Regions from separate parts of the Arthrobacter sp. 10T413_2 genome, predicted to be linked through region 1. Evidence: riboswitches for the same ligand, from Rfam matches in the RefSeq annotation. Region 1 holds a riboswitch; each other region holds the start of a gene.

Region 1 (2,438 bases):
CGGCTTCTCGAGTTCCTTGATCTGCCAGATGGTGCCCTTCGGGGGACCCGGTACAAATCCGAGTTTCCAGCCCATCTCTGCCGGCGTGTGGTCGCCCTTGGCATTGTTGCAGCGCAGGCAGGCGGCCACGAGGTTCTCCCAAGAATCAGCGCGGCCCCGGGACTTGGGCTGGACGTGATCGATCGTGTGGGCTGCCTTGCCGCAGTACGCGCAGTGGTGGGCATCGCGGCGGAGCACGCCGCGGCGGCTGACCGCCGTCATCGTGTTGTACCGCGGTCGGATGTAGCGGTTCAGGAGGATCACGGACGGGCGGCCGAGAATGTCCTGCGGGCCGACAACGGGGTCGTCCCCTTCAGCCACCACGCTTGCCTTTCCGGTCAGGACAAGGACGAGCGCCCGGCGGAAGGTGATGACCGCCAGCGGTTCATATCCAGCATTCAGAACGAGAGTGCGCATCCGCATACCTCTTCACGGCCGCACCCGCCAGGGGCACAAGGGCCGGCTGCCCTGTGCATGGTCGGGCTATGGATCGACAAGACAAGAGTAAACACTCAACTGCCAGATCACCGAATGTTTTTTCGGCGGCGCGGTCTCCAGTGCGGAAAATTCATGCCCCGGTAACACGAAAGACCCCCGCCTCAAGAGGCGGGGGTCTTTGAAAGTGCGGGGGCTTGTGCCTAGCCGCCGACGCGGATGAAGACCGGGCCGGAACCGACGTTYACGCTGTAGAGAGCGGTGGTGCCGCCGTTCCAGCCGCCGTGGACTGCCATGCCGTTGCCGACGTAGACAGCGATGTGGGCCATGCCCACGCCACCGTTCTGGTAGTAGGCGAGGTCGCCCGGACGAGCTTCGGCGGCGCTCACGGTGCGGCCGAGGGACAGGTAACCTGCCGGCCAGCCGTGGTAGTGGATACCGGCCGCGGCCAGGGCGTTGGTGGCAAGGGCGGTGCAGTCCTGCGCCACGCCGAGCTGTGCGTAGGCAGCGGCAGCGATAGTTGCGCCGGCGCCGCTTCCGATTCCGGCAGGGGCCAGGGCAGCTGCGCCGCCGTTGACGCCGGCCTGGGCGCCGCCGGCCTGGGTGGCTGCGGTCTGGACCTGCACGACGGGCTTGGGAGCCTCGACGACGGGAGCCGGCGACGTGGTCACGGCGGGCTTCTCGTAGGAGATCGCAATGGTGGAAGCAGCCGAAATCGTGGCCGGAGCCGACGACTGGACTTCCAGGGCGGAAGCGGAGGTGGATTCGCGCTGAACATTGGTCTCAGCAGCGTTGGCTGCGATTCCGCTGGTCAGAACCAGACCGGAAGCTGCGGCGATGACCGCGGCCTGACGGCCCATGCCGCCGGCGTTGTCGCCGACTGCCTTGGCAATAACAGCCAGCGAGTTGGTCTTTGTGACCTCGGCGCGGTGCCGTGCAACGGTTGCACGAGTAGTCATTAAGTTCTCTCTTTCGTGATCCTTGGACCGCGCGTTTTTGGGCGCGGACTGAGGACGCTCCGGCATCTTGGGGGTACGCCGGATCGCCCCGAAATGGGTTACTTAGCGAAGGGTGTACTGCGAAGACGCGCCAAAAGCGGAAACTGCATGCTGTCCGGACTCGGTAGCGAATGAGCCAGCGGAACGTGATCCCATCCGGGCGCCGGCAAGGGCGGCACGTGATGTGGATGTGAGCGGGCTCAAAAKAGCCGCGCCAGTGCGCATACGCGCAGCATTGTGGCGTGAAGACACGAAAGTAGCCTCTCCCAATGCCTACGAGGTGAGCTGTCGGATTCGGATGGGAGTCACCCGGCCGCGCTGCTTCACTGGGAAGCGTTGCGACTTAACCCCTAGGCCTTCTTTCGAAGGCCAAAATTGGTTCCCCCGCCCCTGCCAGACGATGTAATGCGAACGGACCTTGAGCGGTGGCAGAGCTAGGCAATCCACTCAAGAGCGCCAACTTCGKAAAAGTTGGCGTGCTTCAAACCCTACAGGACTCCGGACCCAATGTCACATTCAGATCACGGCGTGTCACGGGAATTTGAGAGTTGTCCATCGTCTTTATTACAGCYAGCCGAGGKGGTCAACAACGTCGCCGTTGACCATCACTTCAAAGTGGAGGTGGCAGCCCGTGGAGGCGCCGGTGGTCCCGCTCAGCGCGACGACATCGCCGCGGGAGACCTTCTGGCCGACCTTCACCGAGGACGAGGACAGGTGGTTGTACGTGGTCTCCAGACCGTTGCCATGGTCAATGACCACACGGTTGCCGCCGCCGTAGGGGTGCCATCCGTTGAAGGTCACGGTGCCGCTGGCGGCGGCGTGGACCGGCGTGCCGCACTGGGCGGCGAAATCCTGGCCGCGGTGAAACTCCCCCGGACCGCCCGTGATGGGGCTGACGCGGTAGCCGAACGGCGATGCCGTGACCAGCTGGTCCAGCGGCGGACCCAGCGTGCCGGCTGAAGCCGC
Region 2 (2,719 bases), on a different contig from region 1:
ATCGGCCGGGGCGGCCTACGCCTACCTGGATTCCCGGGACGTGCTCGAAGCCATGCTCATCGCCGGGGTCGCGGGAGTCGTGCTGGCGGGCATCGTCGGATGGCTCAGCGCGCGCAGCGCCATCCGCCCCCTCGGCGACGCCTTGGCCCGGCAACGGCGCTTCGTCCAGGACGCCAGCCATGAACTGCGCACCCCCTTGACCATCCTGGACACCAGGATCCAGCTTGCCCAGCGCAACACCGACCCCGGCTCCAAGCAGGCCCAGGACCTGGCCCGGATCCGGGAGGACGCGGCAACGCTGACCGGGATCGTCAACGAACTGCTCCTCGCGGCCACCACCGACGCCCCTGACCGCTCGGCAGCGCCTGCCGACCTCGCCGACACCGCCTCCGGCGTCGCCGAGGGCCTGCGGCTGGTCGCGGAGCAACGGGACGTGCGCCTGGACTTCTCCCCCGATGCCAGGCCGCTGGCCCGGATCGACGCCAACGCCTTGCGCCGCGCCGTCCTGGCCCTGGCGGACAACGCTCTCTCCCACACCCCACCGGGCGGCCGTGTGACCATCACGACGGCGATCGAGCAGAACCGCGCGGTCATCACCGTGGCGGACACGGGGACCGGGATCACCGGCGTGGACCAGGCAAGGATCTTTGACCGCTTCGTGCGAACTTCCAGCACCGGCGGAACGCAGGGACAGCGGAGCTTTGGCATCGGCTTGGCCCTGGTCCGGGAGATAGCCGTGGCTGCCGGCGGCGCCGTCGAGGTTGCCTCCACCGGCGACGCCGGCACGGTCATGAAGATGACGCTTCCGCTGGCCGCGGGCGGGAACGACTGAGAAACCGGAGAAATCCGTGGTAATCCGGGCAAGGGAAAGACCGGCGATCGCTTGCCCCCAAGAGAAAATCGATCGCCGGTCTTTCCGGACTGGGTGGCCCCTGGAGGGGCCGCCTGGCTCCTACCGGGTTTACGCGCGGACGAAGGTCACGCCGCCGGTCGCGGTGAGCCAGGACAGCGGGTGCACGATCGTCTGGTTGGCGCCGTTCATACCGCCGCTGATCACCTGGCCGTTGCCGGCGTAGATGCCGACGTGGCCGGACTGGACCACCATGTCACCGGGCTGCGGGGCCGCCACAACGGTTCCGAGGCCAAGGAAGGCCCGGGGCCCGATGTCGCCGACGGGCTTACCGGCCGCGCCAAGGGCCTTTTCCACCATCGCGGTGCAGTCCTGGGTGATGCCCAGCTGGCTGTACGCGGCAGAAAGCATGATGGCGTTGCGGCCACCGGCGGGCGCCGCGGCCGMGGCGGGCGCCGTAGCGGCCTGCACCTGCACGGACGGCGCAGCGGCCGCCTTGGGTGCTGCTGCGGGCGCTGCTGCGGGAGCAGCGGCAACGGGCTTGGGCTGTTCGATGACCGGCGCGGCGACAGAGCTCACTGCGGGGCGGTCGAAGCTGATCTTGACGCTTGAATCGGCGCTGACTGGCGCGCTGAGAAGTCCCTTGACTTCCGCGGCGGAGGCCGGAGCGGCGTCCCGCTGCACGGGTGCCGGGGCTGCGTTGGCGGCCATTCCGCTGGTGAGAACCAGGCCGGATGCMGCCGCAAGGACGGCGGCATGGCGCGCAAAAGTATTGATTGAAGACATGGATGTAGCCTCTCCCAATGCCTGCGAGGTGAGCTGTCGGATTCGGATGGGAGTCACCCGGCCGCACTCCCGGGCCCGTKATTGCGGGCACTGTGCGGCTTCACCCCAAGGCCTGCGTATCAGCAGGCCAAAAGTGGTTTCCCCGTCTCTGCCGGTCGTTGGTGCGAGTTACCCCCGGGCCGCGGCAGAGTTAGGCAATCGGCTGGGGAGCGCCCGTATCGGAGACAACAGGCACTTATCCACCGTAGCGCGAACCGCAGGCTAATGTCACATTCAGGTAACGGCCACCACAGTGCGGTCCGGKAGTTGCCCATAGGGCGGCGCAGCTTTTCGACCATAAGATGATGCCATCAGCACCACCTTGGAAGCGGAGGCCCGAAATGAACAGCCACTGTGTCGCCATCTGCCAGTTGAGCAACCAGCCCCAGGAGGATTTCGACGTCAATACCMAACTGCTGATCCTGGACGGCCCGGACGTCCATGTGTCCACATGGGATGCGGAGCCTCGGGACGGCGGCTTCGACGAACACGTCCTGAACGACCGGGTGGACGCCCTCGGGTTCATGGTTGTCAACGACTGGGCCTTCCTGGACGGCAAGGCCTACGCGGTAGTGGAACGGKGGTCAGGAACGTAGGCGCGCTGCACCCTCCACGGGACTAGTCTCATTCKATGACAAAGGATTCGGACAAGGGCCACGAMGGCGACCAGGTGTTGTGGCGCGGTGAGCCCGAGGAACACGACTATCCGGCTGCCGCTCGTTATCTCTCGTTGCTCACCGATGACGCCAGGGCCGCCGCCATCGTGGAGTCGTTGCGCCTGGCGCCGCTAACCCATCACGTGGCCAAAGACATCCTGCGGGCCTCAGGCCTGCCGCTCCTGACCCGGGACAACCCCCATGTGGCCTCCGACCTGGCCAAGATTGCKGACGGCCGTCCGCTCTCCCCCGTCCTCCTGGTTCGCGGGGACCTCGACGCCGGAGTCGCGGCCCAGATTGCCGACGGCTATCACCGGGTCTGCGCTTCCTACCTCACGGACGAGAACACAGACATTCCGGTGAAGCTTGTTGCCCCGATTGGCCCGGG
Region 3 (12,249 bases), on a different contig from region 1:
GACGATGAGCCCAGCCTCTCCGAGCTCATGAGCATGGGCCTGCGGATGGCCGGCTGGTCCGTGGCCGTGGCGGCCGACGGGCCCGGCGCCGTCCGGCTTGCCAAGGAGTTCCGCCCCGACGTGCTGGTGCTGGACGTGATGCTTCCCGGGTTCGACGGCGTCGAGCTGCTCAGCCGGATCCGCGCGTTCGCGCCGGAGGTTCCGGCATTGTTCCTCACGGCCAAGGATGCCGTCCAGGACCGCATCACCGGCCTGGCGGCCGGCGGCGATGACTACGTCACGAAGCCGTTCAGCATGGAAGAGGTCCTGCTGCGCCTGCACCGGCTGGTCCAGCGCTCCGGGGTGGCCGCCATGGACACCGCCGAACTCGTGGTGGGTGACCTTGTGCTCAATATCGATACCCGTGAAGTCACCCGGGCCGGCGAGGAGCTGCATCTGACCGCCACGCAGTTCGAGCTGCTGCGCTACCTCATGGAGAACCCCAAGCGGGTTATCAGCAAGGCCCAGATCCTGGACCGCGTCTGGGACTATGACTTCGGCGGCCAGGCGAACATCGTGGAACTGTACATCTCGTACCTCCGCAAGAAGGTCGACGCCAACCACGCGCCCATGATCCACACGGTGCGCGGCGCCGGCTACGTCCTGAAGCCGGCGGACTGATCCGTGCCCACCCTCTCCGGCGTCACCCGCGTCCCCGGGCGCGACTGGCGCAACCCGTCCACATGGCACTTGCGCACCCGGCTGGTCCTCGTTGCCATGGGGCTGCTCGTGGCCATCTGCGGCGCTGTGGGGCTGTTCAGCTACGCCTCCATGGACCTCTTCCTGACCCGGCAGCTCGATGGCCAGCTCGGGGACGCCTCGCACCGCTCCAGCGAGTTCGGCCGGCCCGTGTCCGGCAGCTTGGGCGGCCGCCCCGACCCCCTCGAGGCCCGGGGGCAGGGCGTCGGGACGCTCAACGCCCGGCTGGAGGACGGCGAGGTCGGCAGCGCCGGATTCCTGGCCGGGGACGCCACCCGCAAGAGCCTCTCCCCCGACGACAATGCCGTCCTCCTCGCCCTGGCCCCGAACGGTGTGCCGGTGGACCGGACGCTTTCGGCCGGGGCGTACCGGCTCATGGCCGTGCGTGCACCGTATGGCGACGTGATTGTCACCGGGCTCCCGCTGGCAGAGAAGCAGGACACCCTGGCCTCTCTGGTGTGGACGATGGTGGTGGTGTCCGCCGGCGGTCTCGTGCTGATCGGCCTCGCGGGCACGGCGGTGATCCGGCGGACCATGAAGCCGCTGGAGCAGCTCTCCGAGGTGGCCACCAAGGTCTCCCGCCTGCCGCTCGACGCCGGCGAGGTGGCGCTCGGGGTGCGCGTCCCGGCGTCGGCCGCCCACCCCGGCACCGAAGTGGGCAGCGTGGGCTACGCGCTGAACCAGATGCTGGACAACGTCTCCAACGCCCTCGAGGCGCGGCAGGAGAGCGAGATGAAGGTGCGGCAGTTCGTCGCGGATGCCTCGCACGAACTCCGCACTCCGCTCACGGCGATCCGCGGTTACACGGAGCTGATGCGGATGACCGAGCACTTCACGCCCGACGGCGAGAAATCCCTGGCCCGTGTCCAAAGCCAGTCCGAACGGATGACCACCCTGGTGGAGGACCTGCTGCTGCTGGCGCGCCTGGACGAGGGGCAGCCGCTCAAGGTCGCCGACGTCGACCTCACCCAGCTGGCCGTCGAGACCGTGAGCGATGAGAAGGTCATGGCCCCGGACCGGATCTGGCAGCTGGAACTGCCGGATGAGCCGGTGGTGGTGCGCGGCGATGCGGCCCAGCTTCACCAGGTCCTCGCCAATCTCCTGTCCAATGCGCGCAAGCACACGGAACCGGGGACCAAGGTGGTCACCGGCGTCATGCGTTCAGCGGACGGCAGCGCCGTGGTTACGGTGACGGACAACGGCAGCGGCATCGCCCCCGAATTCGTCGGCCGGGTCTTCGCCCGTTTCGCGCGGGCTGACGCATCGCGCACCAATCCTGCGGCCGGTTCCGCAGCCAGCTCCGCAGGCAGCCCTGCGGTAGCTACGGCGGGGGCCCGGTCCGGGTCCGCTGCCCGCGGCGCTTCCGACTCTTCTACCGGTCTTCTTTCCGGCTCTGTTTCCGGCAGATCCGGGGGTGCGGCAGGCAGCAACGTCAGCGGACATGCCACGGCGCCTGCACCGACGTCCGAGGGCACCAGCGGGCTGGGCTTGTCCATTGTCCATTCGATCGTGGAGGCCCACGGGGGGACCGTCGAGGTCACGTCCCGGCCGGGCCGGACGGAGTTCGCTGTTCGGCTCCCGGCCGTGCCGCCGTCGGCGTAACCGGCACCGGGGCTACAGGGTCGACTACGGGCACGCGCGCGGGAATCTCGCGCAACGCGACACGCCGCCTCTGTGACTCCCGTTACCCAAATGTGACTTAAGCTCAGTAGTCCTGTACCGTTTTTCGAGTGCGGCCTCCATTTGTGCCGCATATCCGGATGGACGCCAAACTCTGCCGCTTCCCGGATTCCGCTGGACCAGGCAGAGGCGGGGGACCCAGAGTTCCCGGGCATTCTGCACACATGCGCCCTTGGGGTGAAGCCGACACGTGATATTCCGTGCGGCCGGATGACCTCATCCGAACCCGACAGCTAACTCCGCAGGCGTTGAGAGGCCATCATGACTAAATTCCAGGTACAAACGCGCCCTGACGGCGTTTCACATTCCCGCGCCGGCAAGTCACGCCACCGTGCCGCACCGGCACCGCAGGCGTCCGCCCTGTCGCGGCTGGCCACCGGGCTCGGCATCACCGGACGCCGCGCCGCCGTCGTCACCGCCGCCTGCGCAGTACTGGTGGCTGGCGGCGCCGCCGCCAGCCAGGCCGCAGAGCCGGGCAGCTACGGGGCCACTGTTGCGAGCTCGCAAACGGCCACCATGGCCGATCCCCTGGCCAAGCTGAACTTTGAGCGGGTCCAGGTCGCCGCACCGGCTGCTGCAGCACCCAGCGGCGCAGTACCTCAGATCTCGGAGGTCAAGCCCGCCGAAGCACCGGCACCCGCCCCCGCTGCCCCGGCCGCACCGGCGCCCGCTCCCGCAGCAGCCCCCGCGCCCGCTCCCGCAGCAGCTCCCGTTCCCGCAGCGGCTCCCGCACCGGCACCGGCGCCGGTCGCCATCGACGACCCCGCCGGGGCACAGGCCTACGCCGCTGCCCAGCTGGGCAGCTATGGCTGGGCGCCCGGCCAGATGCAGTGCCTGCAGAAGCTATGGACCAAGGAATCGGACTGGAAGACGACTGCCACGAACGCCAGCAGCGGCGCCTACGGTGTGGTCCAGTCCCTGCCCGCCTCGAAGATGGCGAGCGCCGGCGCGGACTACATGACCAACTACCGGACCCAGATCAACTGGGGCCTGAACTACGTCAAGTCGCGCTACGGCTCCCCCTGTGGTGCACTGAACTTCCACCTGTCCCACAACTGGTACTAAGCCCCCACCACCAGCCCGCAGCGCCCAGGAGGCCCCGGATCCATCGTGATCCGGGGCCTTCGCGTATTTCAGGGGACAAGGTTTTCTCAAGGTCGGGGCGGGACGCTTGGGCACCGCTGCCTCCATTCACCACGTACGCGGGGTGCCCGCTCCAGGGCACGGAATCAAATTCCAGGAGCACAACATGAAAAAATGGGCAATTCCGGCGGTCCTCGCGGCCGCACTCTTCGTCGGCGCCGGACCGGCCGCGGCGGTGCCGTCGGGTCCTCCGCAACCCGCCGATCCAGCCACGTTCACGTTGGATAATTGTGGCTTTCCGGTCACGGCGCAGCTCACCGGCAAGTTCAAAAACATCGCGACGCCTGCCGGCACTGTCATCAGTACGTCGCCAGGACTGAAAATCACGCTGACGGCCAACGGCAAGACCCTCAACTACGTGATCACCGGGACCAGCCGCTACACATTCCTTAGCGACAGCGTTGAGGTAGTCTCCACCGGCAGGAATCTACTGCTGCTCCCCTCGCCGGACGGCCTGTACCTGACCACCGGGAACGTCAACTATGCCCTCAACCTGGACAACTCGGAGCTGAGGAGGTTCAGCGGACCGGGCACTGCAGCGAACGTTTGTCCTCTGCTGGCTCCCTGACGGACCAACCGGGGGCAGTGCACCACCACCGCGTGTGGGCACCGCCCCCGGTTGTCTGTACGGAGCTCCGGCAGCACGGGCAATGCAGACGACTCCGTGCGTCGCCGGCGGACTTCCACAGCCCCCGCACAGCTTGACCCTAAAGCCCTCATATGGGCCGCCGGGAAAGTTGAGCCATGACGTTCACAGACCAGGCCTCAGGAACCCTGCCACACTCCACGGCGACGCCGGCCGGTCCGGCAGCACCCGCCGCACCTTTCGGGCTCGCCGTGGCCGACGCGCCAGCCCCGGCCCGGTTCGGCGGGCCGCTCACCGCCCCCGGCGGCCGGCGCTCACCTATTGACACACGCACCGGCACGCCGCTGCTGGACGTCACCATCCCGGTCTTCAACGAGGAGCGGGACCTCGAAGCGTGCCTGCGCCGGCTCCACGCCTATCTTCTTGTCTCCTTCCCGCACTCCTTCCGGATCACGGTGGCGGACAACGCCAGCACCGACGGAACGCTCAAGACGGCGGAACGCGTAGCCCGCGAGCTCCGCGAGGTGAACGTGGTCCATATGGCCGAAAAAGGCCGAGGAAATGCGCTGCGCAAGGTATGGCTTGCCTCGCCGTCGCCGGTCCTGGCATACATGGATGTGGACCTTTCCACCGATCTGGCGGCCCTCGGCCCGCTCCTTGCCCCGCTCATTTCGGGGCACTCCGATCTCGCGATCGGGACCCGGCTGACCCGCAACTCGCGCGTGGTCCGCGGGCCTAAGCGGGAATTCATCTCGCGCAGCTACAACTTCCTGCTGCAGTCCTTCATGGGCGCCCACTTCAGCGACGCCCAGTGCGGCTTCAAGGCGATCCGGGCGGACGTAGCCCGGCAACTGCTCCCGCACACTTTGGACAACGCCTGGTTCTTCGACACCGAGCTGCTGGTCCTGGCCGAAAAGTGCGGCCTGCGCGTCCACGAGGTCCCGGTGGACTGGACGGACGACCCGGATTCCAGCGTGGACATCGTCCAGACCGCCATCGCGGACCTGCGCGGCATGGCACGACTGAGCCGGGACCTGGTCTCGGGCCGGATCCCGGTTCCCGAACTGCGCGCCGCCCTCGCCCGCGGACCGCTTCCTGCCTCCTCGCGGGCCCAGGAACAAAGCCCCGGCGGAAGCCTCTTTGGACAACTCGTCCGCTTCGGCAGCATCGGGGTGGCCTCCACCCTGGCATACCTGGTGATCTTCCTGCTCTGCCGCGGCATCATGGACCCGCAACTGGCAAATTTCCTCGCCTTGCTCACCACCGCCGTGGCCAATACCGCGGCCAACCGGCGCTTCACCTTCGGCATCCAGGGCAGCAGCCAGGCGGCACGCCACCACTTCGAGGGCCTGCTGGTCTTCGGGATCGGCCTGGCCCTGACCTCGGGCGCCCTCGCCCTGGTTCACAACGCGTCAGCAGGGGCACCGGACCGCTGGCTGGAACTGGTCACGGTCACCGCCGCCAACCTCGCCGCCACAGCCGTCAAGTTCCTGCTCTTCCGTCTGGTGGTGTTCCGTCACCGGCCCGTCACCGCAGTTCCCGGCAGCACCGGCACTCCTGCCGTGCCCGCCACCACCGCCGGCACTGCTCCGGCGCCCGCTGCCATCGATGCTTCCCTTCCCCGCACAGAAACGGCCCAGTAAATGACGTCAACCATCAGCCCCACCGCCGGAGCCCAGGCGGGCTCCGGCGCCGGCACGCCGGCACTCCAGGAATCCCCTGCCACGGCACTCGAGGCAGGCGGGACGGGGCGGCAGCCGCCCGCATCCCGCCCGCCCGCATCCCGGAACCGTCGGGAACTCCTGATGTTCGGACCGCAGCCCCACTGGGTGCGGCCCTCGGCAACTCTGCTCCTGGTCATCGCCGCCGTGTTGTACCTCTGGAACCTGGAAGCCACCGGCTACGCCAATTCCTTCTACGCCGCGGCAATCCAAGCCGGGACCAAGGACTGGACCGCGCTGCTCTTCGGCTCCCTCGACGCCGGGAACGCCATAACTGTTGACAAGCCGCCGGCCGCCTTGTGGATCCCGGCCCTCGCCGGGCGGATCTTCGGCTTCTCGGCACTGAGCATGCTCATTCCCCAGGCACTGATGGGAGTGGCCGCCGTCGGGCTTCTCTATCTGACCGTCAAGCGGGTGGCCGGGCCGGCCGCGGGCCTGATGGCCGGCGGCGCCTTGGCGCTGACCCCCGTGGCCGCCCTCATGTTCCGGTTCAACAACCCGGACGCCATGCTTACCCTGTGCCTGGTGCTGGCCGCCTACCTCACCACCCGCGCCATCGAGAAGGCCGGCTGGAAATGGCTCGCCGCGGCCGGCGCGGTGATCGGCCTGGCGTTCCTGTCCAAGATGCTGCAGGGCTTCCTGATTGTGCCGGGACTGGCCCTGGCCTACCTGTGGGCGGCGCCCGCCACCCTGGGCCGCCGGCTCTTGCACCTGCTGGCCGCAGCCGCGGGGATCGCCGTCGTGGCCGGAAGCTACATCGTCCTGTTCCAGCTGACCCCGGCCTCGGCCCGGCCGTACATGGCCGGCTCCAAGACCAACAGCTTCCTGGAACTGACGTTCGGCTATAACGGCCTGGGCCGGATCACCGGCTCCGGCGAAGGCATGCCCGGCGGCGGAGCCATGCCAGACCCCGGCGCCATGCCGGGCGGCGGAGCCATGCCGGGCGGCGGAGCCATGCCAGACTCCGGCACCATGCCTGACTTCGGTGCCATGCCCGGCGGAGGCCCCGGCGGCGGCGGAAACGCGGGCTTCGGCGGCACGGCCGGCATCACCCGGATGTTCGGAACCAGCTTCGGCGGGGAGGTGTCCTGGTTGCTCCCGGCGGCCCTGATCCTGCTGGTCGCCGGGCTCTGGTTCACCCGCCGTGAGGCGAGGACATCCGCCACCCGCGCCGCACTTGTACTCTGGGGCGGCTGGCTGATCGTCACCGCAGGCATCTTCAGCTTCATGGGCGGCATCGTTCACCCGTACTACGCCGTGGCGCTGGCCCCCGCGGTCGCAGCCCTGGCGGGCATCGGCTCCGTGGAACTATGGCGGGGCCGGGCCTACTGGCCCGCACGGATAGTCCTGGCCGTGACGGTACTGGCCACCTCGGTCTGGTCCGCCGTGCTCCTTGGCCGCGACCCGTCCTGGCTTCCCGGGCTCCGGGTGACCGTCGTGATCCTGGGCGTCCTGGCCGCCGCGGCGCTGCTCCTGCGGGTGGACAGCCTCGCGGGGCTTCCGGCCCGGTTCCGCAAGGCCGCCACGGCCGGCGTCGTGGTTCTCTCCCTGCTCGCCGGCGGACTCGGCAGCACCGCATGGACGCTGGCAACGGTAGCCCAGCCGCACTCCGGTTCGATTCCCACGTCCGGGCCCACCGCGTCCGCGATGGGCGGCGGCTTCGGGATGGCAGATAGGGCATTCGGCGACCGCGCGAACGCCGACACCAGCGGCGCGCCGCGGGAGCTCGGCGGACCCGGCGAGGAAACGGCCTCGGCCGAGCTGACGGCCCTGCTGAAGTCCTCCGGTGCCAAGTGGTCCGCGATTGTCTCCGGCGCCACCCAGGCCGCGAGCCTGGAACTCGCCACGGGCACCAGCGTGATCGCACTGGGCGGCTGGAACGGCGGAGACCCCTATCCGACGCTCGCGCAGTTCCAGGCGATGGTGGACCGCGGCGAGATCGGCTACTTCATTTCCGGCGGCATGGGCGGCATGGGCGGCATGGGCGAGGGCCGCGGCGGCAACTCCGAGGTCGCCGCGTGGGTCGAGGCTAACTTCCAGGCCCAGACCGTGGGCAACGCCACCGTCTACAAGCTGGGGGCATAGGGCGTCATGACTGACACCCTGAACCCCAGGACGGGCTCCACCCCGGCCCGCACGCCGGGACCGCCGGGACAGGGGGGGCCGCACGCCCCGCACCTCCCGCAGGTCCCGCCGCACCAGCAGTCCCCGAAGTCCGCGGTGTCGCAGGCACCCCGGGCGGCCGGCGCCGCACGCCGCGGCCCCGGAGCCTGGCGGCCGCGGCTGGAACTGGCGGCCCTGCTGGTGGCCATGGCCGTGCTGGACCTGTGGAACCTGGGCGCCTCCGGCTGGGCCAACGCTTTTTACTCCGCCGCAGCCCAGGCCGGGTCGCAGGACTGGACGGCCTGGTTCTTTGGCTCCTCCGACGCCGCCAACGCCATCACCGTGGACAAGCCGCCGGCGTCGCTGTGGGTGATGGGGCTCTCGGTGCGGCTCTTCGGGCTCAGCCCGTGGAGCATCCTCGTGCCGCAGGCGCTCATGGGGGTGGGCACGGTCTGGCTCGTGTACCTGGCCGTACGCCGGGCCGCGGCCCCTGCCACGGCCGATGCCCGCCTGGCCCACCGGGCAGGGCTCCTCGCCGGTACGGTTATGGCGCTGACCCCGGTGGCGGTGCTGATGTTCCGCTTCAACAACCCCGACGCCCTGCTGGTGCTCCTGATGACCGCGGCCGCGTACGCCGTGCTGCGCTCCATCCAGGATGCGCGCCTGCGCTGGCTCCTGTTTGCGGGGGCGCTTCTGGGCTTCGGGTTCCTCACCAAGCAGCTGCAGGTCCTGCTGGTTGTGCCCGGCTTCGCCCTCGCCTACCTGCTCGCGGCGCCGGCCGGGCTGGGCAGGCGCATCGTCCACCTGCTCGGTGCCGGTGTGGCAATGGCCGCCGCGGCCGGGTGGTGGCTGGCCGCCGTCGAGCTCATTCCGGCGGCGGACCGCCCCTACATCGGGGGGTCGCAGAACAACTCGATCCTGGAACTGACCCTCGGCTACAACGGCCTGGGCCGGCTAAGCGGCGATGAAACCGGGAGCGTGGGCGGCAGCAACGGCTGGGGCACACCCGGGCTGTTCCGGCTCTTCAACAGCGAGTTCGGCGGCCAGATCGCCTGGCTGCTGCCCTCGGTGCTGCTGCTCGGGGCCGGACTGCTGTGGCTGGGGCGCCGGGCGCCGCGCACGGACGCCGTGCGGGCCTCGGTGATCATCTGGGGTTCCTGGGTGGCGGTCACCGGCCTGACGTTCAGTTTCATGGCCGGGATCATCCACCCGTATTACATGGTGGCGCTGGCCCCGGGGATCGCCGGGCTCGCCGGGCTGGGCGGCGTCCTGCTCTGGCAGCGGCGGGACCAACCGGTGGCGGCGGCGGTGCTCGCCGCGGCGATCGTGGCGGCCGGGGCCATGGCCTCGGAGCTGCTGGGCCGCACGGCGACGTTCGTGCCGTGGCTGCGCTGGGTGGCGCTCCTGGGCGCGCTCGCCGCGGCCTGCCTGGTGCTGGTCGCCGCCGCCCCGGGATTTCAGCGGCTTGGATTTCAGGGGACCGGATTTCAGGGGACTGGGGTCCAAACGTCCGGCATGAAGGCGTCCGGAGTCTTGGCGCGGACGACGGCGGCACTCGCGGTGGCCACGGCACTCGCCGGACCGCTGGCGTACTCGCTGTCCACGGCGGCCACCGCCCACAGTGGCTCGATCGTCAGCGCCGGACCGGCCGTGTCCGGCCGGGGCGGGGCGGGGATGCCGGCGGCCTTCGGCGGCGCCGCCGGCATCGGCGGTCCAGCCGCGGGGAATGGCAACGGCACGTTCACGGGTGCCGGCCGCGGCCCGGGGGCCGGCGGGGCGGCCGGCATGGGCGCCCTGCTGGGGGCCAGCACGCCGTCTGCGGCCCTGGTGACCGCGCTGCGGGCGGACGCCGGCAAGTTCACGTGGGCTGCCGCCGTCGTCGGATCCAACAACGCCGCCGGCTACCAGCTGGCCACGCAGCTCCCGGTGATGGCCGTCGGAGGGTTCAACGGCACGGACCCGGCGCCGACGCTGGCACAGTTCCAGCAGTACGTGGCCGACGGCAGGATCCACTACTTCATCGCCGGACGCATGATGCAGGGCGAAAGCGGATCCAATGACGCCGCCCAGATTGCCGCGTGGGTGCAGGACAATTTCACCGCTCAGACCGTGGGCGGGACCAGCGTGTACCAGCTGGCGCGGTAGGCGGCCGGGGTCGGGACGGCGGGCCGCCCTAGAAGTTGAAGGACAGGGTGCGCACGCCGGCGACCGTGAAGTGCGTGGTCACGGCAACCTGGGAGTAGTCGGGGATGTGAAGCACGCCGTCGGGCAGCTCGCCGGCGTTCGGGCCCACCGCCACGGTCCGGATGCCGGCGGCGACTCCCGCGGCGATGCCCGCCGGGGCGTCCTCAAACACGACGGCGTCGGCCGGGTCCACGCCCAGCAGGGCGGCCGCCCGGAGGTATCCCTCGGGGTGCGGTTTGCCCCGGGCCACGTCCTCGGAGGTGACCGCGGCGGCCGGGATACCGATCCCCGCGGCGGCCATCCGGACCTCGGCCAGGTCCCGTGACGCTGACGTCACCAGCGCCACGGCATCCGGCGGCAGGCTCGCGAGCAGCTCCAGCGAGCCCGGCACCGGAACAATGCCGCGGGTCTCGGCCAGCTCCATCCGGCCCAGTTCCGCCGTGAGGGCGTGGATATCCGCGCCGGCCGGGGCGAACCTGCGGACCGTGTCCATCGCCTGGACCCCGTGGGAGGAACGCAGGATCTCCGCGATGTCGAGGCCGTAACGCCCGGCAAAGGTGGTCCATACCTGTTCCACGATGCTGGTGGAATCCACCAGTGTGCCGTCCATATCGAACAGGACGGCGCGGGCGGTCAGGGTCGTGGCACTGCGGCGGGCGGGAAGGCTCATGGTCCCATCCTGCCCCATGCCCCCGGGATCAGGCCCTGCGGCCCGGTGGCGCAGGAGTCACCGGGCGCAATGTGGCGGGCTCAGCCGTTGGCCCGGCCGGGGATGTATTGCACGGCCCACTTGTTGCCGTCGGGGTCGGCGAAGTAGACGAAGTGTCCCCAGTCCTGGACGTCAATGTCGCTGACCTCCACGCCGTTGTCCTTGAGCTGCCGGTGCGCGGCCTGAATGTCACCGACCACGAGCTGCAGGCTCGGCGCCGTGCCCGGCGGGGCGTCGTTGAGGCCCTCCCCGATCGCGATCGAGCAGCCGGAGCCCGGCGGCGTCAACTGGACGAACCGGATGCCCTCCATCGGGCGTTCGTCGTAGTCGGCGTTGAAGCCCACCTTGTTGACGTAGAAATCCTTCGCCCGGTCGACGTCGGACACGGGCACGAACACGAGTTCAAGTTTCCAGTCCATGGCGCACAGGCTAACGCGGGCCGCGGCAATGCGGAAGGGATCCCCCGCGGGGAGCCGGCCCTAGCCGGCGATGCCGTAGAGGCGGTCTCCGGCGTCGCCCAGGCCGGGCACAATGTAGGACTTTTCATTGAGCTTCTCGTCGATCGAGGCCAGGACAATGGTCACGTTGGCCTCGGACAGCTCTTCTTCCAGCTTGGCCAGGCCCTCGGGGGCGGCCAGGAGGCAGATGCAGGTGACGTCGGAAGCGCCGCGCTTGAAGAGAAACTTGATGGCCTCGCGCAGGGTTCCGCCGGTGGCAAGCATGGGGTCGAGGACGAAGATCTGGCGGTCCGTGAGGTCCTCCGGGAGCCGCTCGGCGTAGGTGATGATGTCCAGGGTCTCTTCGTCGCGGGCCATGCCCAGGAAGCCGACCTCAGCGGTCGGGACCAGTTTGGTCATGCCCTCGAGCATGCCGAGCCCGGCGCGCAGAATCGGGACCACCAGCGGGGTGGGCTTGGTGAACGCGGTGCCGATCGTGGTGCTGACGGGCGTCTCGATGGTCACCGGTTCGGTGCGGACATCACGCGTGGCCTCGTAGGCGAGGAGCGTCACAAGCTCTTCGGTGAGCTGGCGGAAGACCGGGGACGGGGTGTTCTTGTCCCGCAGAACGGTGAGCTTATGGGCGACCAGCGGGTGGTCCACAACGAGAGTGCGCATGGCTCAAAACTATCATCCGGATCCCGGGGAGCGTCCCGCTGGGCCGGGAGTATCGGCGTCGTCCGTCCCTGCCCGGGCACTGGCGCCGGCGGCACCTTCGTGCAGGTGCGCGGGGTGCTCAAAGGTCGGCGCGGGGCCGGCGTGTTCGCGGTGCCGCAGCACATGGAAGAGCCGGTGGGCCAGGATCACAATCCCCACCCAGGCCAGTCCCAGCACCCACCCGACGATCACATCGGTCATCCAGTGGTGGCCCAGATAGACCCGGCTGAG

What was found. A riboswitch is a leader RNA that binds a small molecule or an ion and turns the genes downstream of it on or off. The one in region 1 is predicted to bind cyclic di-AMP.
Region 2: linked by a shared signal. The riboswitch ahead of AC1DBQ_RS14420 (NlpC/P60 family protein) and the one ahead of AC1DBQ_RS00530 (NlpC/P60 family protein) in region 1 are both predicted to bind cyclic di-AMP.
Region 3: linked by a shared signal. The riboswitch ahead of AC1DBQ_RS05260 (aggregation-promoting factor C-terminal-like domain-containing protein) and the one ahead of AC1DBQ_RS00530 (NlpC/P60 family protein) in region 1 are both predicted to bind cyclic di-AMP.

The regions. Positions count from the first base shown of each region.
Region 1 is NZ_JBFTHK010000001.1:111,619-114,056, reverse strand. It holds gene AC1DBQ_RS00535 (HNH endonuclease) at 1-456, opposite strand, end outside; gene AC1DBQ_RS00530 (NlpC/P60 family protein) at 678-1,433, opposite strand; cyclic di-AMP (ydaO/yuaA leader) riboswitch at 1,729-1,899, opposite strand; gene AC1DBQ_RS00525 (M23 family metallopeptidase) at 2,037-2,438, opposite strand, start outside.
Region 2 is NZ_JBFTHK010000090.1:3,941-6,659, forward strand. It holds gene AC1DBQ_RS14415 (sensor histidine kinase) at 1-832, shown strand, start outside; gene AC1DBQ_RS14420 (NlpC/P60 family protein) at 962-1,636, opposite strand; cyclic di-AMP (ydaO/yuaA leader) riboswitch at 1,641-1,841, opposite strand; gene AC1DBQ_RS14425 (hypothetical protein) at 2,017-2,271, shown strand; gene AC1DBQ_RS14430 (hypothetical protein) at 2,307-2,719, shown strand, end outside.
Region 3 is NZ_JBFTHK010000018.1:19,388-31,636, reverse strand. It holds gene AC1DBQ_RS05270 (response regulator transcription factor) at 1-660, shown strand, start outside; gene AC1DBQ_RS05265 (sensor histidine kinase) at 664-2,340, shown strand; cyclic di-AMP (ydaO/yuaA leader) riboswitch at 2,521-2,680, shown strand; gene AC1DBQ_RS05260 (aggregation-promoting factor C-terminal-like domain-containing protein) at 2,680-3,483, shown strand; gene AC1DBQ_RS05255 (hypothetical protein) at 3,668-4,129, shown strand; gene AC1DBQ_RS05250 (bifunctional glycosyltransferase family 2/GtrA family protein) at 4,306-5,790, shown strand; gene AC1DBQ_RS05245 (glycosyltransferase family 39 protein) at 5,791-7,953, shown strand; gene AC1DBQ_RS05240 (ArnT family glycosyltransferase) at 7,960-10,116, shown strand; gene AC1DBQ_RS05235 (HAD-IA family hydrolase) at 10,145-10,825, opposite strand; gene AC1DBQ_RS05230 (VOC family protein) at 10,906-11,283, opposite strand; gene upp (uracil phosphoribosyltransferase) at 11,344-11,979, opposite strand; gene AC1DBQ_RS05220 (phosphatase PAP2 family protein) at 11,992-12,249, opposite strand, start outside.